DNA from 4 places in the Kitasatospora sp. NPDC058492 genome. Region 2 is predicted to be linked to each of the others. Evidence: riboswitches for the same ligand, from Rfam matches in the RefSeq annotation. Region 2 holds a riboswitch; each other region holds the start of a gene.

Region 1 (4,160 bases), on a different contig from region 2:
CGAGCGGCGGGCCTGGTCGAGTTCGGCGAGCTTGCCGGCGGTCTCGGTGCGGCGCTGGTCGAGCCGGCGCTGGCGGGTGGCCAGTTCGTGCAGGGTCTCCTGCTGCCGCTCGGCGGCCTGGTCGAGGGTGCGGGCCCGGGACAGGTAGCCCTCCGGGTCGGTGGAGAGCATCAGCTGGACGGTCTGGGCCATGCCGCCGCCGCGGTACTCGGCGCCGGCCACGGTGGCGAGGTCGCCGCGCAACTGGTTGAGCTGGTCCTGGGCGACGGCGATCTCGCCCTGGAGGACGGTCGTCTCGCCCTGGAGGCGCTGCTGCGTCTCCAGGGCGGCGTTGTACTTCTCGGACGCCTGCTCGGCCTCGCCGTAGAGCTGTTCCACCTGCGCCTTGACGTCCTTGCGGGTGGGCGTGTCCGGCGCGGCGGGGGCGGCCTGGGCGCTGCCGCCCGCCGTCACGCCCAGGGCGGTGGTGGCGGCCGCGGTCAGCACCAGCGCACGGGCGAGCAGTTGGGGACGACGGTGCACGGGCATGGCGGCAGCGGCTCCGATCCGGCGGTGGGGCCCCGCCGCCGCACCAACGCGGGCGGCCCTGGAAGCGGAGTCCGGTGGCAGACGTTAGCGAGTCCGGGCAACCGAGTCCAAACCCCTGCCAACCCGAATATTTGACCCGTAATCGGACATCAGTCCGAGGCGCCGGAAAAGCCGCAGGCCCGGCCTTCCGTGGTGGAAGGCCGGGCCTGGGAGGGCCTGCGCGGGGATCAGACCCGCACGATGGAGGTCAGCGGCATGTTGCCGACCGCCTCGTAGCGGACCGACGCACCGGGCTTGGGCGCGTGCAGCACCTGGCCGTTGCCGGCGTAGATGCCGACGTGGTGGGCGTCCCCGTAGAAGATCAGCAGGTCGCCGGGCTGGGCCTGGGAGAGGTCGGTGCCGATCCGGGTACCGGCGTGGGCCTGCTCCTGCGAGGTGCGCGGCAGCGCCACGTCGACCTGGTTGAACGCCCAGACCATCAGGCCCGAGCAGTCGAAGGAGCCGGGGCCGGAGGCGCCGTAGACGTACGGGCTGCCGATCTTGGAGGCGGCGATGGACAGCGCCGCGGCGCCGCGCGAGCTGCCGGCGCTCGGCTTGGTGACCGGCGCGGCGGGGGCCTGCGACGCGCTCAGGTCGGTGCGGCTGTTGTCGCGGGAGGAGCGGTCGGCGGCCTGCTGGGCCGCCGCCTGCTGCTGGGCGGCCTTCGCGGCGGCGTCGGCCTTCGCCTTGGCCTCGGCGGCGGCCTTCTCCTCGGCCGCGCGGATCGCCTGGCGCTCCTGCTCGGACAGGGTGTTGAAGAGGTCCTGCGCGGCCTTGAGCTTGCCCTGGACCTCGTCCTTGGCGCTCTTCAGCTGCTGGGTGGTGGTCTCCATCTCGGCGAGCTTGCCCTGGGCCTCGGAGCGCACCTGGTCGAGCTTGCGCTGCTCGTCCTGGAGCTGCTTGAGCTGGCCCTTCTGGGTGCCGCCGGCCTGGTTCAGCGTGTCGGCCTGGCTCAGGAAGGTGTCCGGGCTGGCGGAGAACATCAGCTGGACGGTCTGCGATATGCCGCCGTTGCGGTACTGCTCGCCGGCGATCTCGGCCAGGCCGCCCTGAAGGTCGGTCACCTGCCCCTGCTGCCGCGCCACCTGGTCCTGGAGGTCGGTGACCTGCTTCTGCAGCTGCTGCTGCTTCTCCTGGGCGGCGTTGAGCTTCTCGGTCGCGACCTCGGCCTGCTCGTTGAGCTGGTCGACCTGCTCCTTGACCTGGTCCTTGGTCGGCTGCGGGTCGGCGTGGGCGCCGGACTGCGCGGACAGCGCGACGGCCGCGGCGGCGAAGCCGGTCATGATCGAGACCCGGGTGCGACTAGCGGGCTTGGGACGACGATGGGACGCCACGAAGGCGGACTCCTTCTTCCTACGCCGTCTACCGGGTGAGCTGACGGGTTCGGGCCGGAAGCGTGCCCTACGACGCCTCACGGCCGTTCCACCGGCCGACCTGGCGCCGATTCACCCCGGAGGAACGTGGTTCCCCGGCTCCGTTCGACAGCACCCCCGACTGCTGGGCTCCCCGTCGGGCAGGCACTGGGCCCGCCCCGCTGCGTCACGAACTCGACGGAAACCACCGCCGTCACCCTGGCTGGGCGATCGGGAGTGCGGTGGTTCGGGGCACGACCCTAGTAACTGAACCGTGATCCGTTCAAATCCTTGTCAGAAAAAAGACGGAAGAAGACCAAAGTTCTTTTGTGAATATGACACATAGTGATCACCGCCGTACGCAAAGCTGATCAGTCTTCACCGGGGACTCGCGCGGCGGACAAAACCCGAACGCCACCCCCGGCCGGAGGGTGGCGTGGATCACAGGCCCGGACGGGGCCCTTCGGGCGTGTCGGACCGTCAGACCCGGCGGATCGTGTTGATCGGCATCGCGTCGACCTTCATCACCTTCACCACGTCGCCGGTGTGCGGCGCGTGCACCACCATGCCGTTGCCGATGTACATCCCGACGTGGTGCCGGTCGGGGCCGTAGATGACCAGGTCGCCCGGCTGGGCCTGGTCCAGCGTGACCTTGGTGCCGACGTTGCCCTGCTCCTGCGAGGTACGCGGCAGCGAGACGCCGGCCTGGCCGTACGCCCAGACCATCAGGCCCGAGCAGTCGAAGGTGGTCGAGCCGGTGGCGCCCCACACGTACGGCGAGCCCTGCTTGCTCATCGCCTTGGCGACGGCCACGCCCGCGTAGCCGCCGGCCTGCGGGAGGCTGCCGAGGTCGGCGCGGTCGCTGCCGCGCGAGGCGCGGTCGTCCTGCTGCTGCTGGGCCCGCAGCGCGGCGCGGTCGGAGGCGCTGAGCGAGTTCAGCAGGTCCTGCGCGGCCTTGAGCTTCTGGTTGACGTCCGTCTTGGCCTGGTTCAGGTCCTTGGTGGTGGAGTCGAGCGAGGCCAGGACGGCGGCGGCCTCGGACTTCTCCTGGTCCAGCCGGCGCTGCTGGTCCAGCAGCCCCTTGAGCGCCTCGGACTCGCTGGCACTGGCCTGCTGGGCGCTGGACGCCTTCTCCAGGTAGCCGGACGGGTCCGAGGAGAGCATCAGCTGGACGGACGGGTCGATGCCGCCGGTGCGGTACTGCTCGCCCGCCACGCCGGCCAGGCCGGTCTGGAGCTGGGTCATCTCGTCCTGGCTGCGGGCCACCTTGTCCTGCAGCTGGTCGGACTGCTTGCGGAGCTGGTCGGCCCGCTCCTTGGCGCCGTTGTACTTCTCCGCCGCCTGCTCCTGGTCCTGCTGGAGCTGGTCGATCTGCGCCTTGACGTCGCTCTTGCTGGGCTGGGGCGCGGCGTGCGCGGCGACCTGCGCGGAGAGGGCGACCGCGGTCGCCGCGGCAGCGGTGAGCACGGAGACCCGGGCGCGGCTCGGCTGCTTGGGACGGCGGTGGGAGGCCAAGGGAATTGCTCCTTCTTCCATCGGCCTCACCCGATCAGGTGAGAATCCGGAAAATAGGTTTGACGCCACACCCTAGGGAAGATCCACGGGTTTTGCCACTCCCCCGAAGGCGTGAACTCCACTTCCCCCGCAGGCTTCACCGGATGTGCACACCGCCGCAAACCGGGCGCTGACCAGGCGTCATTCCGTCGCGGCAGCCGTCAGGGCCGCGCCAGCCGGTTCAGCAGCAGAACGGAGGCCACGGGGCGCGCGCCCGCCTTCCGCACGCCCTCCGCGACCTCCCGGTCGGTGGACACCACCACCACCGGACGCCCCTGCGGCTCGGCCCGCACCAGACGGCGGATCAGCTCGTCCGCGGTCTCGCCGGTCCGGCTGAACCGCACCCGCACCCCCCGCGGTGGCGCCATGATCACCGGAACGTCCAGGTCCTGCCCGTCGAACACGCAGGTGACCTCCGCCTGCGTGCGCTGGGCCAGCATCGCCAGCCCGCCCAGCAGCCGGATCCGCTGCTGCTCCAGCGGCAGCGTCGGATAGCCCGTCTTGGTCACGTTGTAGCCGTCCACCACCAGGTGCACCTGCGGGATCGCCAGCAACTGGTCCAGCAGCGCCGGATCGTCGTCGGCCAGACCGCGCCGGGCCACGTCGTGCGGCGAGGCCGCCCCCGGCACCACCGCCTCCACCAGGTCCCCCGGCCGGATCTGGGAGACCGGCAGCGCCAGCTCCCGC
Region 2 (4,160 bases):
CCTGGCCGGCCGACTGCACCTGGCCCACCTCGCCGACGACGGCCTCAGCGTCCACCTGCGCGTGGACGTCGCCCACGCCGTCCTCTCCACCCCGTACGGCACCGGCGCACTCACCGCCGGCGACCTCGCCCACGCCGCACCCGACCCGCTGGCCCGCTACGAGGCCGCCATGCTCACCCACCTCGCCGACGACCACGCCGACGCCCTCGCCGTCCTCACCCGGCTGCTCGACCCGGACCTGCTCGCCCAGCACCCGGAGGTCCGCCCGCTCGCCCTGGACCGCCACGGCCTGGTCCTGCGCCTGGACCACCCGCACGGCCACCGCGACGTCCGCCTGGTCTTCCCCGAACCGGCCGCCGACACCGAGGACTTCGGGCAGCGGATGCACGAGCTGCTGACCGCCGCCCAGCACGGGCTGCCCGCCCACCGGATCTGAACCGGCCCACCAACGCGCCTGACGTATCGTCAACTTGCCCCGAGGGCACCCGAAAAGGTCCGGAAACGACAGCGGCCGGCCCGGCTCGTGAGAGAAGTCTCGCGAGCCGGGCCGGCCTGGGCGTGTCCCGCGCCCATGTCCACTGCTGCGGCGATCACCCGGTCGAGCGGTCACCCGACATGACCATCCCGGGTGGTCGATTCGCCCCGTAGCAGCGGTGGTTCCTCACCCGACGCATCCGACACATCCGGTGCATCCGGTGCATCCGGTGCATCCGGCACGGGTCAGAGCGCGACGCCGTGGGCCCGCAGGTAGGCGACCGGGTTGATGTCCGAGCCGTACTCCGAGCCGTTGCGGATCTCGAAGTGCAGGTGCGGGCCGGTCACGTTGCCGGTCGCGCCGGAGAGGCCGATCTGCTGTCCGGCCTTGACGGCCTGACCGATCTTCACACCGATCGAGGAGAGGTGCGCGTACTCGGCGAAGTGGCCGTCGGCGAGCTTGATCTCGACCTCGTTGCCGTAGGCGCCGCCGTTGCCGGCCTTCACCACGACGCCGTTGCCGACGGCGCGCAGCGGGGTGCCGGTGGAGGCGACGAAGTCCTGGCCGGTGTGGTGGCCGGAGGCCCACATCGAGCCGGCCACGCCGTAGGCGGTGCCCAGCTTCGGGCTGGCCAGCGGGGCGACGAAGGCCGAGGCGGCGGCGACCGGCACGGCGGTGACCGCGGTGGTCGGCGCGGCGGTCTGCAGCTGGGTCTGGAGCTGGGCGGACGGCTTGGCCGCCTCGGTCCGGACCTCCAGCTGGGCCTGCGGCTTGGCGGCGGTGGTGGCCGGCGCGGCGTCCTGGGCGGACGGCTGGGCGGGCTTCGCCGGGGCGGCGGGCTTGGCCGGGGCGGCCGGGCCGGCGATCACGAGCTGCTGACCGGGGAAGATCAGGTCCGGGTTGCCGCCGACGACCTCGCGGTTGTGGTCGTACAGCGCCTGCCAGCCGCCCTCGACGTGCTGGGCGTCGGCGATCCGGGACAGGGTGTCGCCGCTGACGACGCGGTAGCTCTCCTGCGACGGGGCCTGGGCCTGGTCGGCGGGAGCGGCGGCCGGGGCGGCGGTGACGGCGGCGGCCGGCGCGGGGTAGGCCTGGGCGCTCATCGCGGTGACGAGCGGCAGGGCGAAGGAGACACCGGTGACGGCGGTGGCGATCCCGATGCGGGCGGCGCGGGGCAGGGCGATACGACGAGCCTGTGCAGGCATGGAATTTTCCTCTCCGACGCCTGCGAGGTGAGCTGTCGGGTTCGGGCTGGAGTTGCCCGGCCGCACATGCGGCTTCACCCCTAGCCGGCCCTGGATCCGGGTACGCGAAAGCGTGCCGTTTCCGGTCCGGCGACTTACCTGTGGGTCCCCCGCTCCTGCCGTACAGAGTTCGGTGCGAGCCACCGGGCAGCGGCAGGATTCGGCGTTCCACCCGGTGGATCCGTCCGGACTGGCCGGGCGGTCGCTGAACTAAAACCCATCCGTTCGGGTGAAGCAATGTCGATCACTTGAACCGGCAACAACCCCCCGAGCTGCGGTGACCCTCCGAATGATCGGCTGCACCGTACGTGCACAATCCATTCACCCGGCGCCACTGATCCACGACGCTGCGCCGATTCCGCCACCGCTGCGCACCCACCCGCTCACGCACCGCGCACCCACCGACACACCCCCCGGTGACCCTTGTCACGTACGCCCCACGGGCGCAGGATCGGCCCGTGGCCACCTCCGAAGCAGGAACACTGCGCCTGGGCACCTCGCGGGGACGCTGGGTCCTCCTCGCGACGGTGCTCGGCTCCAGCATGGCGATGCTCGACGGCACCGTGGTGAACGTCGCGCTGCCCCGCATCGGCACCGATCTCGGCGCCTCCCTCGCGTCCCTGCAGTGGACGCTCAACGCCTATCTGCTCACCCTGGCCGGACTGATCCTGCTCGGCGGCGCGCTCGGCGACCGGTACGGCCGGCGCCGGGTCTTCCTGATCGGCGTGCTCTGGTTCGCCGCCGCCTCCGCGGCCTGCGCCGCCGCCCCCACCATCCACGTGCTGATCGCCGCCCGCGCCGTCCAGGGCATCGGCGGGGCGCTGCTCACCCCCGGCTCGCTCGCCATGCTGCAAGCCGTCTTCCACCCGGACGACCGCTCGGCGGCGGTCGGCCTGTGGTCGGGCCTCGGCGGGGTGTCGGCCGCGGTCGGCCCCTTCCTCGGCGGCTGGCTGGTGGACGGCCCCGGCTGGCGGTGGATCTTCCTGCTGAACCTGCCGCTCGCGGCCGCCGTGGTCGCGGTCACCTCCCGGTTCGTCCCCGAGAGCCGGAACGAGAGCGCCGTCGGCCGCTTCGACGTGCTCGGCGCGCTGCTCGCCGCGCTCGCCCTCGGCGCGATCACCTACGCGCTGACCGCCGCCGGAGAGGGCCTGTCCCCCGCGGTCTGGCTCACCGGCGCGATCGGCCTGCTGCTCGGCGCGGCCTTCATCGCGGTCGAGCGCCGCGCCGCCGAGCCGATGCTGCCGCTCGGCCTCTTCTCCTCCCGGCTGTTCACCGCCGTCAACCTGGTCACCCTCTGCGTCTACGCGGCGTTCAGCGGGGTGTTCTTCCTGCTGGTGGTGCAGTTGCAGATCGTCTCCGGCTTCTCCCCGCTGGTCTCCGGCCTCGCCCTGGTCCCGATCACCGTGCTGATGCTGACCCTGTCGGCGCGCGCCGGGCGGCTGGGCAAGCGGATCGGCCCCCGGATCCCGCTCACCGTCGGTCCGCTGCTGTGCGCCGCCGGGGTGCTGCTGATGCTGCGCACCGGCCCCGGCTCCTCCTACTGGGCGGACGTGCTGCCCGCCGTCACGGTGCTGGGCTGCGGGATGACCCTGCTGGTCGCGCCGCTGACGGCGACGGTGCTGGCCGCCGTCGAGGTCCGGCACGCGGGCATCGCCAGCGGCGTCAACAACGCCGCCGCCCGCGCGGCCGGGCTGCTCGCGGTCGCCGCGCTGCCCTCGCTCGCCGGGCTGAGCGGCGACGCCTACCGGGTGCCGTCCGCGGTGGACTCCGCCTTCCGCACCGCGATGCTGATCTGCGCCGGGCTGCTGGTCACCGGCGGGCTGACGGCCTTCGCCACCGTCCGCGGCAACGTGCTCGCGCCGGTGGACCGCCCGGTGGCCGAGCCGGACTGCGAGTGGGCCTGCGGCACCACCCCACCACTCGACCCGGGCCACGTCCACACGGACGAGGGCCCCGCCACCGGATCGGCGGCAGGGCCCTCAGCCGGCTGACGAATCGTCAGGAAGTACTGCCCGTCAGAGAATGTCGGCCGGCGCGTACTTGGCGGCCTCCGGGTAGGCGGCGGCGACGGCCTCCACCTGGCGGACCACCTCGGCGACCTGGGCGCCGGCCGCACCGGTGAAGGAGAGCCGGTCGGCCAGCAGCGCGTCCAGCCCGGCCCGGTCCAGCGGGATCCGCTCGTCGGCGGCCAACCGGTCCAGCAGCTCGTTCTCGCGGGCGCCCGCACGCATCGCCAGCGCGGAGGCGACGGCGTGCTCCTTGATGACCTCGTGCCCGGTCTCCCGGCCGACGCCCGCGCGCACCGCGCCCATCAGCACCTTGGTGGTGGCGAGGAACGGCAGGTAGCGGTCCAGCTCGGCCTCGATCACGGCGGGGAAGGCGCCGAACTCGTCGAGGACGGTCAGGAAGGTCTCCAGCAGGCCGTCGAAGGCGAAGAAGGC
Region 3 (4,160 bases), on a different contig from region 2:
ACCTCCGCCAAGGGGTCGGCGGTCCCCTGTCATGACCACCAGTCAGCCCGGCCACACTAACCCGTCCACCCCCACCACCCCCAGGCCGCTGCCTGCCCGCCGCACGGGAAGTCGGCGGGGCCGACTTCTCGCGCATGTGTCACCCGGGGCGCTGGCCGTTCCGCCGTCGCGGGAGGCCGGGCGGGTCGTGCCGCGGTCGGTGCGGTGGCCGGCGTCTCAGGGGGTGGGCCAGGTGCGGAGGCCGGTGGTGAGGAGGGTGATGAGGCGGCTCTGGGTGGTGGCCAGGTCCTCGGCGAGCTGGAAGCCGCCGCCGATGGAGAGGGAGGCGAAGCCGTGGGCGACGGAGCGGACGGTGCGGGCGGCGTGGATCGCCTCCGCGCCGTCGAGGCCGTACTCCCGCAGGACGGCGATGATCACCCCGACGAGCCGACCGGCCGCGCGGGTGAGGTCGTCGTCCGGCTGCGGGGCCTGGGGGAGGGCGTTGTAGCGGTGCGGGTGCTCGGTGGCGTACGCGTGGTAGGCACGCAGCACGGTGGCGACGGCGTCGTCCCCGCTGCGGCCGACGGCGGCCTCGGCGAGCCGGTCGGCGAGTTCCTCGGTGACCCGGACGGCGATGAGCCGCCGCAGTTCGGTGAGGCCGCCGCTGACGTGCTTGTACAGCGACGGGGTGGCGACCCCGGCCCGGGCGGCGACGGCGGCCAGGGTGAGGGCGTCGGCGCCCTGCTCGTCGATGAGGGCGAGGGCGTGGTCGACGACCTGCTCGGGGGTGAGTCCTACTCGGGGCATGGTGTGGGCTCTCCGTCGGTGGAAGGCGTACGTGGCGGGGCGGGGCGGGGCGGCGCGTGGGGGCGGGGCTGACGTGGGCGGACGGGGTGGGCGGGCTCAGGCGAGTTCGGCGAGGAAGGGCAGCAGGGCGCCGGCGGTGGCCTGCGGGTTGTCGGCCATCGGGTAGTGCCCGGATCCGTCGATCATGACCTTCCGCGCGTCGAGCGCGGCGGCCTGCCGGTCGGCGACGGCTTCCGGCTTGGGGAAGTCGGGGTCCTTGCTGCCCATGATGACGAGCGAGGGGCAGCGGACGGCCGCGGTCCAGCCGACGGGCGCGGAGTCCCCGCTGACGTGTCCGCGGGTGGCGGTCTTGCGGCCGGGGGTGCGCATGGCGGCGACGAGTCCGGCCACGTACGTGTCGAAGTCGGCGGGCTTGGCGCCCGGGTAGGCCAGCTTGCGGTGGTAGAGGCCCCAGAAGGCGGGCGAGTGGACGGTCAGGGTGCCCATGACGCGGAGGGCGCCGCGCATGAGGGCGCCGGGCGGGGGGTTCTCGACGAAGGCGTCGATCAGGGCGATGCCGGCGACCCGCTCGGGGGCGTCGCCGGCGGCCTTGACGACCGTCGCGCCGGTGTAGGAGTTGCCGACCAGGACGGCGCGGCCGATGCCGAGGTGGTCGAGCAGGGCGAGGACGTCGGTGGCGATGGCGGCGGGGGAGTAGTCGTCCCAGACGATCGAGGATTCGCCGAAGCCGCGCAGGTCCATGGTGATGACCCGGCGGCCGGCGGCGGCCAGCAGCGGGTGGAGGTGCCGGTAGGCGGCGCGGGTGTCGAGCATTCCGGGGAGCAGCACGACGGGGGCGCCGTCGCCCTGCCGGGTGTCGTCGTAGGCGAGGCGGCCGCCGGTGACGTCGAGGTACTGGGTGGTGGGGGCGCTGGTGGCGTTCATGGTGGGCCTCCGGGGGCTGCCGGTGCGGGCTTCGGCGTGCTGCCGATAGCCATAAAGCTAAGGCTAATAGCCTTAGCCGTCAAGCCTTCGCACCCTGTGGGGCGGGGGAGGTCGGTGGTGAGTGCCTGAATGAAGGGCCGTCCGTTGACGTCCGATCACGTGAGGTGGCGTCAATGGTGTTCAAGCGTGCCCAAGGGGCTCAAGGGGGACAAAACGCCCTTCGCGTCCCAGAGTGCCCCGTCCGTCTCCGGTCGTCCCGGGCGAACGGCTTGGAATCAGGGCCTCCTAGGATTAACGTTTGATAACGCAGCGCGGTCCTCAACGCCGTACCCAGACGGCACCGTGCGCCGTCGCCTAATCCCGCCGACCGGCCTCCGGGCAGGTCAGGGAGCCGGGGAACCACGTTCCTTGGGGTGAATCGGCGGGGCTCCGGCCCAGCCGTAGGAGACCTTCCTGCTCCGAACCCGTCAGCTAACCCGGTAGGCGCGAAGGAAGGAAAGGAGCGCGCCTCCGTGGCGTCGACGCACACCCCGGCACACCCGGCCGGCCTCGCAGCAGGTACCCGGCTCCTCGACCACCCCGGCCCGGACGGCCCCGAGTACGCGGGCCCGGACGCCGAGACCAACCGGCACCGGATGCCGCGTCAGGTCCGTGGGACCTCCCCGCTGCTCGGCGTCACCGCCGTCGCCGCCACCCTGGGCGCCACCGGCTTCGCCTCCGCCACCCCGGCCGCCGCCCCCGCCATCGAGACCCCGGACGAGACCCCGGTCGCCCTCTCCGCCGACCCCGGCCTCGCGCTCGCCGCCCGCATCCAGCTGCAGGCCGACAGCCAGCGCACCGCCGCCGAGGAGGACGCCCGCGTCCAGGCCGCGAAGGAGGCGGAGGCCAAGGCCGCCGCCAAGGAGGCCGAGGCCAAGCGGGCCGCCGAGGAGGCCGAGCGGGCCAAGGCCGCCGCCCTCACCCTGCCGGTGCGCGACTACCACCTCACCGCCCACTACGGCCAGAGCGCCCGCTACTGGGCCCACCTGCACACCGGCCTGGACTTCGCCGCCGACACCGGCACCCCCGTCTACGCGGTCGGCCAGGGCACCATCACCTCGGCCGGCTGGTCCGGCTCGTACGGCTACCGGATCGTCGAGACCCTGCCCGACGGCACCGAGATCTGGTACTGCCACCTCTCCTCGATCATCAAGGGCTCCGGCAAGGTCGGCTCCGGCCAGCAGATCGGCAAGGTCGGCGCCACCGGCAACGTCACCGGCGCGCACCTGCACGTGGAGGTCCGCCCCGGTGGCGGCGCCCCCGTCGACCCGGAGACCTGGTTCCAGCAGCGCGGCCTCAACCCCTGACGCACCCGCGAAGCCCCGGCCGCCGGAACCGAAAGGCACCGGCGGCCGGGGCTTCGCCGCGTCACTCCCGAGCCTGGTCCGTCGGGTCCGTCGGGTCTGCCTGGTCCGCCGGGACTGCCGATCCCGCCAGCTCCTCCAGGCGGGCGTCGAACTCCTCCTGCGCCGGCCCCGCCAGGTACGCGTCGATCTCCTCCTGCCCCGGCTCCGGCGCGAGGTCCGGGAACTCCTCCACCAGCAGTCGCGGCAGCCCGGGCACCGTCCACTCCCCGTACAGGTCGAGCGCGGCCTCCACCGCCGCCTCCTCGAACGCCCCGAAGTCCCCGGCCAGTTCGTCCGGCATCGGCCGCCCCAGCGCGGTCAGCTCGGTCAGGTTGCGGTAGCTGCGCCGCATCAGGCCCTGCTCCAGCAGCCGGCGCGCGCCGTCGGTGGCCATGCCGACCGAGATCACCCGGGTCGGGCTCCAGCCCTGCTCGTCCACCTCGTCCAGCCAGCCGGTCTGCGCCAGTGCGGCGAACCTGGCCAGCCGCTCCTCCTGCGCCAGCTCCCGGAAGCCGGTCAGCCACTCCCGCACCGCCTCCGGATCCGTGACGTCCGCCCCGTACGCGTGCAGCAGCAGCGCGTACAGCCGGGGCCAGGTCACCAGGTCGGCGCGGCGCAGCAGCCCGGCCGCGACCTCGCCCTGCCACTCGGCCTCGGCGTGCAGCCGCTCCTGGCGCTTGGCGTTGAGCCGCTTGGCGGCCCGCTGGTGGTCGGTCAGCAGCCGGACGGCGGCGCCGTACGCGAACGGGTCCGCCTCCGGTTCGGGTTGGACGTACAGGTGGAGCCGCTCGTACAGCAGGTGCTCCACCGCGTTCGAGGTCAGTTCGGGCCAGCCGTCGTGCATCCTGCCCTCGCCCAGCTCCAGCAGGGCCAGCACCGCGCGCAGCGGCGCTTCGGCCACCGGGGTGCGGTCCTCTTCCGCCGCCCAGGCGAGCAGGTCGGCGGCCCTGGTGCGCGGGGCGAGCCGCAGGTCTTCGTCGTTCATAGCTCGAACGGTAACCGCTGGCCGGGAGTAGGGTCGGCTGCCATGGTCCCCGTACGACTCACCGGCCCCCGGCTGGCCAT
Region 4 (4,160 bases), on a different contig from region 2:
TCCCGTTCCCCTCCTGGTCGCGACGGTGCCCCGCCGTCCACCCTACGGGGTGAACGGCGGGGCACCGGTCAGGCGTGCTCACCGGTCGGCGGAGCGACCGTGCTCGCCGCTCCGAGGAGCGGCTGTGCTTGCTACTCCGCGGAACGGAAGCGCGGGAAGGCGCCGCGGCCGGCGTACTCGGCGGCGTCGTCGAGGATCTCCTCGATGCGCAGCAGCTGGTTGTACTTGGCGACGCGCTCGGAGCGGGCCGGGGCGCCGGTCTTGATCTGGCCGCAGTTGGTGGCGACGGCCAGGTCGGCGATGGTGACGTCCTCGGTCTCGCCGGAGCGGTGCGACATCATGCAGCGGTAGCCGTTGCGCTGGGCCAGCTCGACGGCGTCCAGGGTCTCGGTCAGCGAGCCGATCTGGTTCACCTTCACCAGCAGCGCGTTGGCGGTGCCGGTCTCGATGCCCCTGGCCAGGCGGGCCGGGTTGGTGACGAACAGGTCGTCGCCGACCAGCTGGACCTTGTCGCCCAGCTTGACGGTCATGGCCTTCCAGCCGTCCCAGTCCGACTCGTCCAGCGGGTCCTCGATGGAGACCAGCGGGTAGGCGTCGACCAGCTCGGCGTAGTACTCGATGAGCTCGGCGGCGGAGATGGCCTTGCCCTCGAACTGGTAGGCGCCGTCCTCGTAGAACTCGGACGCGGCGACGTCCAGGGCGAGCGCGATGTCGCGGCCGGGCACGTAGCCGGCCTTCTGGATGGCCTCGGTGATGAGGTCCAGGGCCTCGCGGTTGCTGTCCAGGTTCGGCGCGAAGCCGCCCTCGTCGCCGAGGCCGGTGGACAGGCCGCGCTCCTTCAGCACGCCCTTGAGGGTGTGGTAGACCTCGACGCCCCAGCGGACGGCCTCGGAGAAGGACTCCGCGCCGATCGGGGCGATCATGAACTCCTGGATGTCGACGTTGGAGTCCGCGTGCGAACCGCCGTTGAGGATGTTCATCATCGGAACGGGCAGCACGTGCGCGTTCGGGCCGCCCAGGTAGCGGAACAGCGGCAGGTCGCTGGCCTCGGAGGCGGCGTGCGCCACGGCCAGCGAGACGCCCAGGATCGCGTTGGCGCCGAGCGAGGACTTGTCCGGGGTGGCGTCCAGGTCGAGCATGGCCTGGTCGATCAGGCGCTGCTCGGTGGCGTCGTAGCCGACCAGCTCCGGGCCGATCTGCTCGATGACGGCCAGGACGGCCTTCTCCACGCCCTTGCCGAAGTAACGGTTCTTGTCACCGTCGCGCAGCTCCAGCGCCTCGAAGGCGCCGGTGGAGGCACCCGACGGGACAGCGGCACGACCGGTGCTGCCGTCGTCGAGGCCGACCTCGACCTCGACCGTGGGGTTGCCACGCGAGTCGAGAATCTCACGGGCTACGACGACATCGATGGACGGCACGAGGCATCTCCTTGCGGAAGCAGGGTCCGGCTGACGTTGGGTGCTGCCGGCGGGACGATTGCGGAGTCGTTACGACCAGAGCCTAACCGCCCCGGCCCCCGGGGCCGCGCTGGCCTCGGTCCCGTCTCAGCGTGTGGCCCCGCTACCCACCAGTAGTTCACCTGCTTGCCTGATCGAAGCGGGCGAATACGGGGGAATGCGGGCGAAGGGGGACGGCGCCCGTCCCCCTTCGCCCGCAGGGCGCGGGCCGCTCAGCCGAGGTGCAGCACCTGGCCGGGCATGATCAGGTTGGGGTTGCCGCCGACGGTGCCGCGGTTGCCGTCGTACACCGACTGCCAGCCGCCGGACACGCCCTGGGCGGCGGCGATCGTCGACAGCGTGTCGCCGGCCCGGACGGTGTAGTCGTGACCGCCCTGCGCGGCGGCGGGCTGCGCGGCCGGGGCGGACTGCGCGGGCTGCGCGGCGCGGGGCGCGTACTGCGGCTGGGCGGCGGGCTGGCCCGCGTACTGCTGGTAGACGCTCTGGTGGCTGGTCCAGTACCAGGCGCCGTTGTTCTGGTACCAGTACACCTTCGCGTCGGCGTCCCAGCCGGCCTTGCCGGAGAAGCCCTGGGTCTGCGGCTGCGTCTGCTGCGGGGCCTGCTGGACGGGCTGCTGGGCGGCCGGCTTCGGGGCGGCCTGCTGGACCGGCTGCTGGGCGGGCTTCGGGGTCTGCGCCTGCTGGGTCGGCTTGGCGGCGGACTGCTTGGCGGGCTTGGCGTCCGTGGAGGTGTCCACGGAGGCCGGGGCGCCGCCCTTGCTCAGACCGGCCTTCTGGGAGCAGACGGGCCAGGCGCCCGGGCCCTGCGAGGCCAGCACCTTCTCGGCGACCGAGATCTGCTGCGCCTTGCTGGCCTGGTTGGCCTGCGGGGCGTAGGAGGTGCCGCCGTACGCCTTCCAGGTGCTGGGCGTGAACTGCAGGCCGCCGGAGAAGCCGTTGCCGGTGTTGATGCTCCAGTTGCCGCCGCTCTCGCACTGGGCGACGGCGTCCCAGGTGGAGGCCGGGGCGGCGGAGGCGCCGGTGGCGGTGAGGAGCGGCATCGCGAGTCCGACGCCGGCCACACCGGCGACGGCGATGGCCTTCTCGGTCTGGGTGCGACGACGGTGGCGGCCAGTTCCAACGAACAGCATGACGAGGTCCCTCTCCGCACGCCTGCGAGGTGAGCTGTCGGGTTCGGACCGGGAGGTGGCCCGGCCGCCGAAAGCGGAAACGATTCCGCTCGGGCGGCTTCACCCCAAGCCGTTGGGGAACGGCAACAAACCTGGTTCCCCCGCCCCTGCCCAGGGTCTGGTCGGTTTCCCGTGACGCGGCGGGCAGGATTCGGCGTTCCGCGCACGAGGTCCGCAGCTGCGAACTCCAGGGAGAGTAGACAGATCATCAGACCAATAACAAGCTCATATCACCGATATCACACACAAATTACGGCGCGTGGTCAATCGCCTACCAACGGCGGCGGTATGTCCGGATTAATGCGGGTTCAGACCCGGCTCCACGACCCGCCGGAGACGCGCCGTCAGCGTGTCGGAGCGTCGGCCGGCGTGACCGGCGCGTGCGGAGAGCGGGCCTCCGGAGTGAATTCGACCGGGAGTTCCCGCAGGCCACGCATGATCAGGCCGCCCCGCCAGCGCAGGTCCTCCGGGTTTTCCACGAGCCGCAGGTCCGGCAGCCGGGAAAGCAGCGTGGTCAGTGCGCTCCGCCCCTCCAGGCGGGCCAGCGGGGCGCCGATGCAGTAGTGGATCCCGTGGCCGAAACCCAGGTGCGGATTGTCCGTGCGGGCCAGGTCCAGGGTGTTCTCGTCCGCGAACCTGGCCGGATCGCGATCCGCCGCGGCCAGCACCACCAGCACCGGATCGCCCACCGGGATGTCCACCCCGCCGATCGACAGCGGCCGCGTCGCGAAGCGCCACGTCGCCATCTCCACCGGCCCGTCGTAGCGCAGGAGTTCCTCGATCCCGGTGTCCAGCAGCGCCGTCTCGCCGCGCACCACCGACTCCTGCAGCAGCCTGCGCTGCTCCGGGTTGCGCAGCAGCGCGTACGTGCCGTTGCCGATCAGGTTGACGGTCGTCTCGAACCCCGCGAACAGGAGGATGAACGCCATCGCGGCGGCCTCGTTCTCGTTCAGGTGCTCGCCGTGGTCGCTCGCCCGGATCAGGCCCGAGATCAGGTCCTCGCCCGGATCCGCCCGCTTGCGGTGGATCAGCTCCAGCAGGTACGCCCGCATCCGCTTCACCGCCCGCCCCACGCCGCCGCGTTGGCCGCCTCCGTGGCCCGGCTTCGTGTGTCGCAGCATCATCCCGGCCCAGTCCCGGAAGTCGTCCTGGTCCTCGGCCGGCACGCCCAGCAGGTCGCAGATCGCGTAGATGGGGAGCGGGAACGCGAACTCGTGGATCAGGTCCGCCGAACCGCGCTGCGCGAAGCCGTCGATCAGCCGGTCCGTGAGCTGCTGCACCCGCGGCTCGAACTCCGCCACCCGGCGCGGCGTGAACGCCTTCGACACCAGCCGGCGCAGCCGGGTGTGGTCCGGCGGGTCGATGTTCAGCAGATGCGTCATCAAGTCCGCCTGGCGCTCCCCCGGAATTCCCACCCGCCCGGTGCGGTGCGCCTGCTCGCTGTGGTGCGCCGGGTTCTTCGACAGCCTGCTGTCCGCCAGCGCCTGCCGCGCGTCCGCGTAGCGGGTCACCAACCAGGCCTCCACCCCGCTCG

Evidence for each region. Region 2 has a riboswitch for cyclic di-AMP ahead of ACFWPI_RS16230 (peptidoglycan DD-metalloendopeptidase family protein). Riboswitches for the same ligand answer to the same signal wherever they lie in the genome.
Region 1: linked by a shared signal. The riboswitch ahead of ACFWPI_RS20410 (NlpC/P60 family protein) and the one ahead of ACFWPI_RS16230 (peptidoglycan DD-metalloendopeptidase family protein) in region 2 are both predicted to bind cyclic di-AMP.
Region 3: linked by a shared signal. The riboswitch ahead of ACFWPI_RS08590 (M23 family metallopeptidase) and the one ahead of ACFWPI_RS16230 (peptidoglycan DD-metalloendopeptidase family protein) in region 2 are both predicted to bind cyclic di-AMP.
Region 4: linked by a shared signal. The riboswitch ahead of ACFWPI_RS38045 (transglycosylase family protein) and the one ahead of ACFWPI_RS16230 (peptidoglycan DD-metalloendopeptidase family protein) in region 2 are both predicted to bind cyclic di-AMP.

What each region holds. Positions count from the first base shown of each region.
Region 1 is NZ_JBHXMU010000029.1:65,731-69,890, reverse strand. It holds gene ACFWPI_RS20415 (NlpC/P60 family protein) at 1-528, opposite strand, end outside; gene ACFWPI_RS20410 (NlpC/P60 family protein) at 756-1,901, opposite strand; cyclic di-AMP (ydaO/yuaA leader) riboswitch at 1,912-2,061, opposite strand; gene ACFWPI_RS20405 (NlpC/P60 family protein) at 2,400-3,434, opposite strand; gene ACFWPI_RS20400 (NYN domain-containing protein) at 3,635-4,160, opposite strand, start outside.
Region 2 is NZ_JBHXMU010000021.1:35,317-39,476, reverse strand. It holds gene ACFWPI_RS16235 (DUF2470 domain-containing protein) at 1-436, shown strand, start outside; gene ACFWPI_RS16230 (peptidoglycan DD-metalloendopeptidase family protein) at 721-1,680, opposite strand; cyclic di-AMP (ydaO/yuaA leader) riboswitch at 1,683-1,865, opposite strand; gene ACFWPI_RS16225 (MFS transporter) at 2,178-3,710, shown strand; gene purB (adenylosuccinate lyase) at 3,735-4,160, opposite strand, start outside.
Region 3 is NZ_JBHXMU010000009.1:21,953-26,112, reverse strand. It holds gene ACFWPI_RS08600 (TetR/AcrR family transcriptional regulator) at 217-786, opposite strand; gene ACFWPI_RS08595 (alpha/beta fold hydrolase) at 883-1,710, opposite strand; cyclic di-AMP (ydaO/yuaA leader) riboswitch at 2,052-2,210, shown strand; gene ACFWPI_RS08590 (M23 family metallopeptidase) at 2,223-3,056, shown strand; gene ACFWPI_RS08585 (hypothetical protein) at 3,118-4,080, opposite strand; gene ACFWPI_RS08580 (GNAT family N-acetyltransferase) at 4,123-4,160, shown strand, end outside.
Region 4 is NZ_JBHXMU010000105.1:6,823-10,982, forward strand. It holds gene eno (phosphopyruvate hydratase) at 132-1,418, opposite strand; gene ACFWPI_RS38045 (transglycosylase family protein) at 1,670-2,587, opposite strand; cyclic di-AMP (ydaO/yuaA leader) riboswitch at 2,593-2,760, opposite strand; gene ACFWPI_RS38050 (cytochrome P450) at 2,971-4,160, opposite strand, start outside.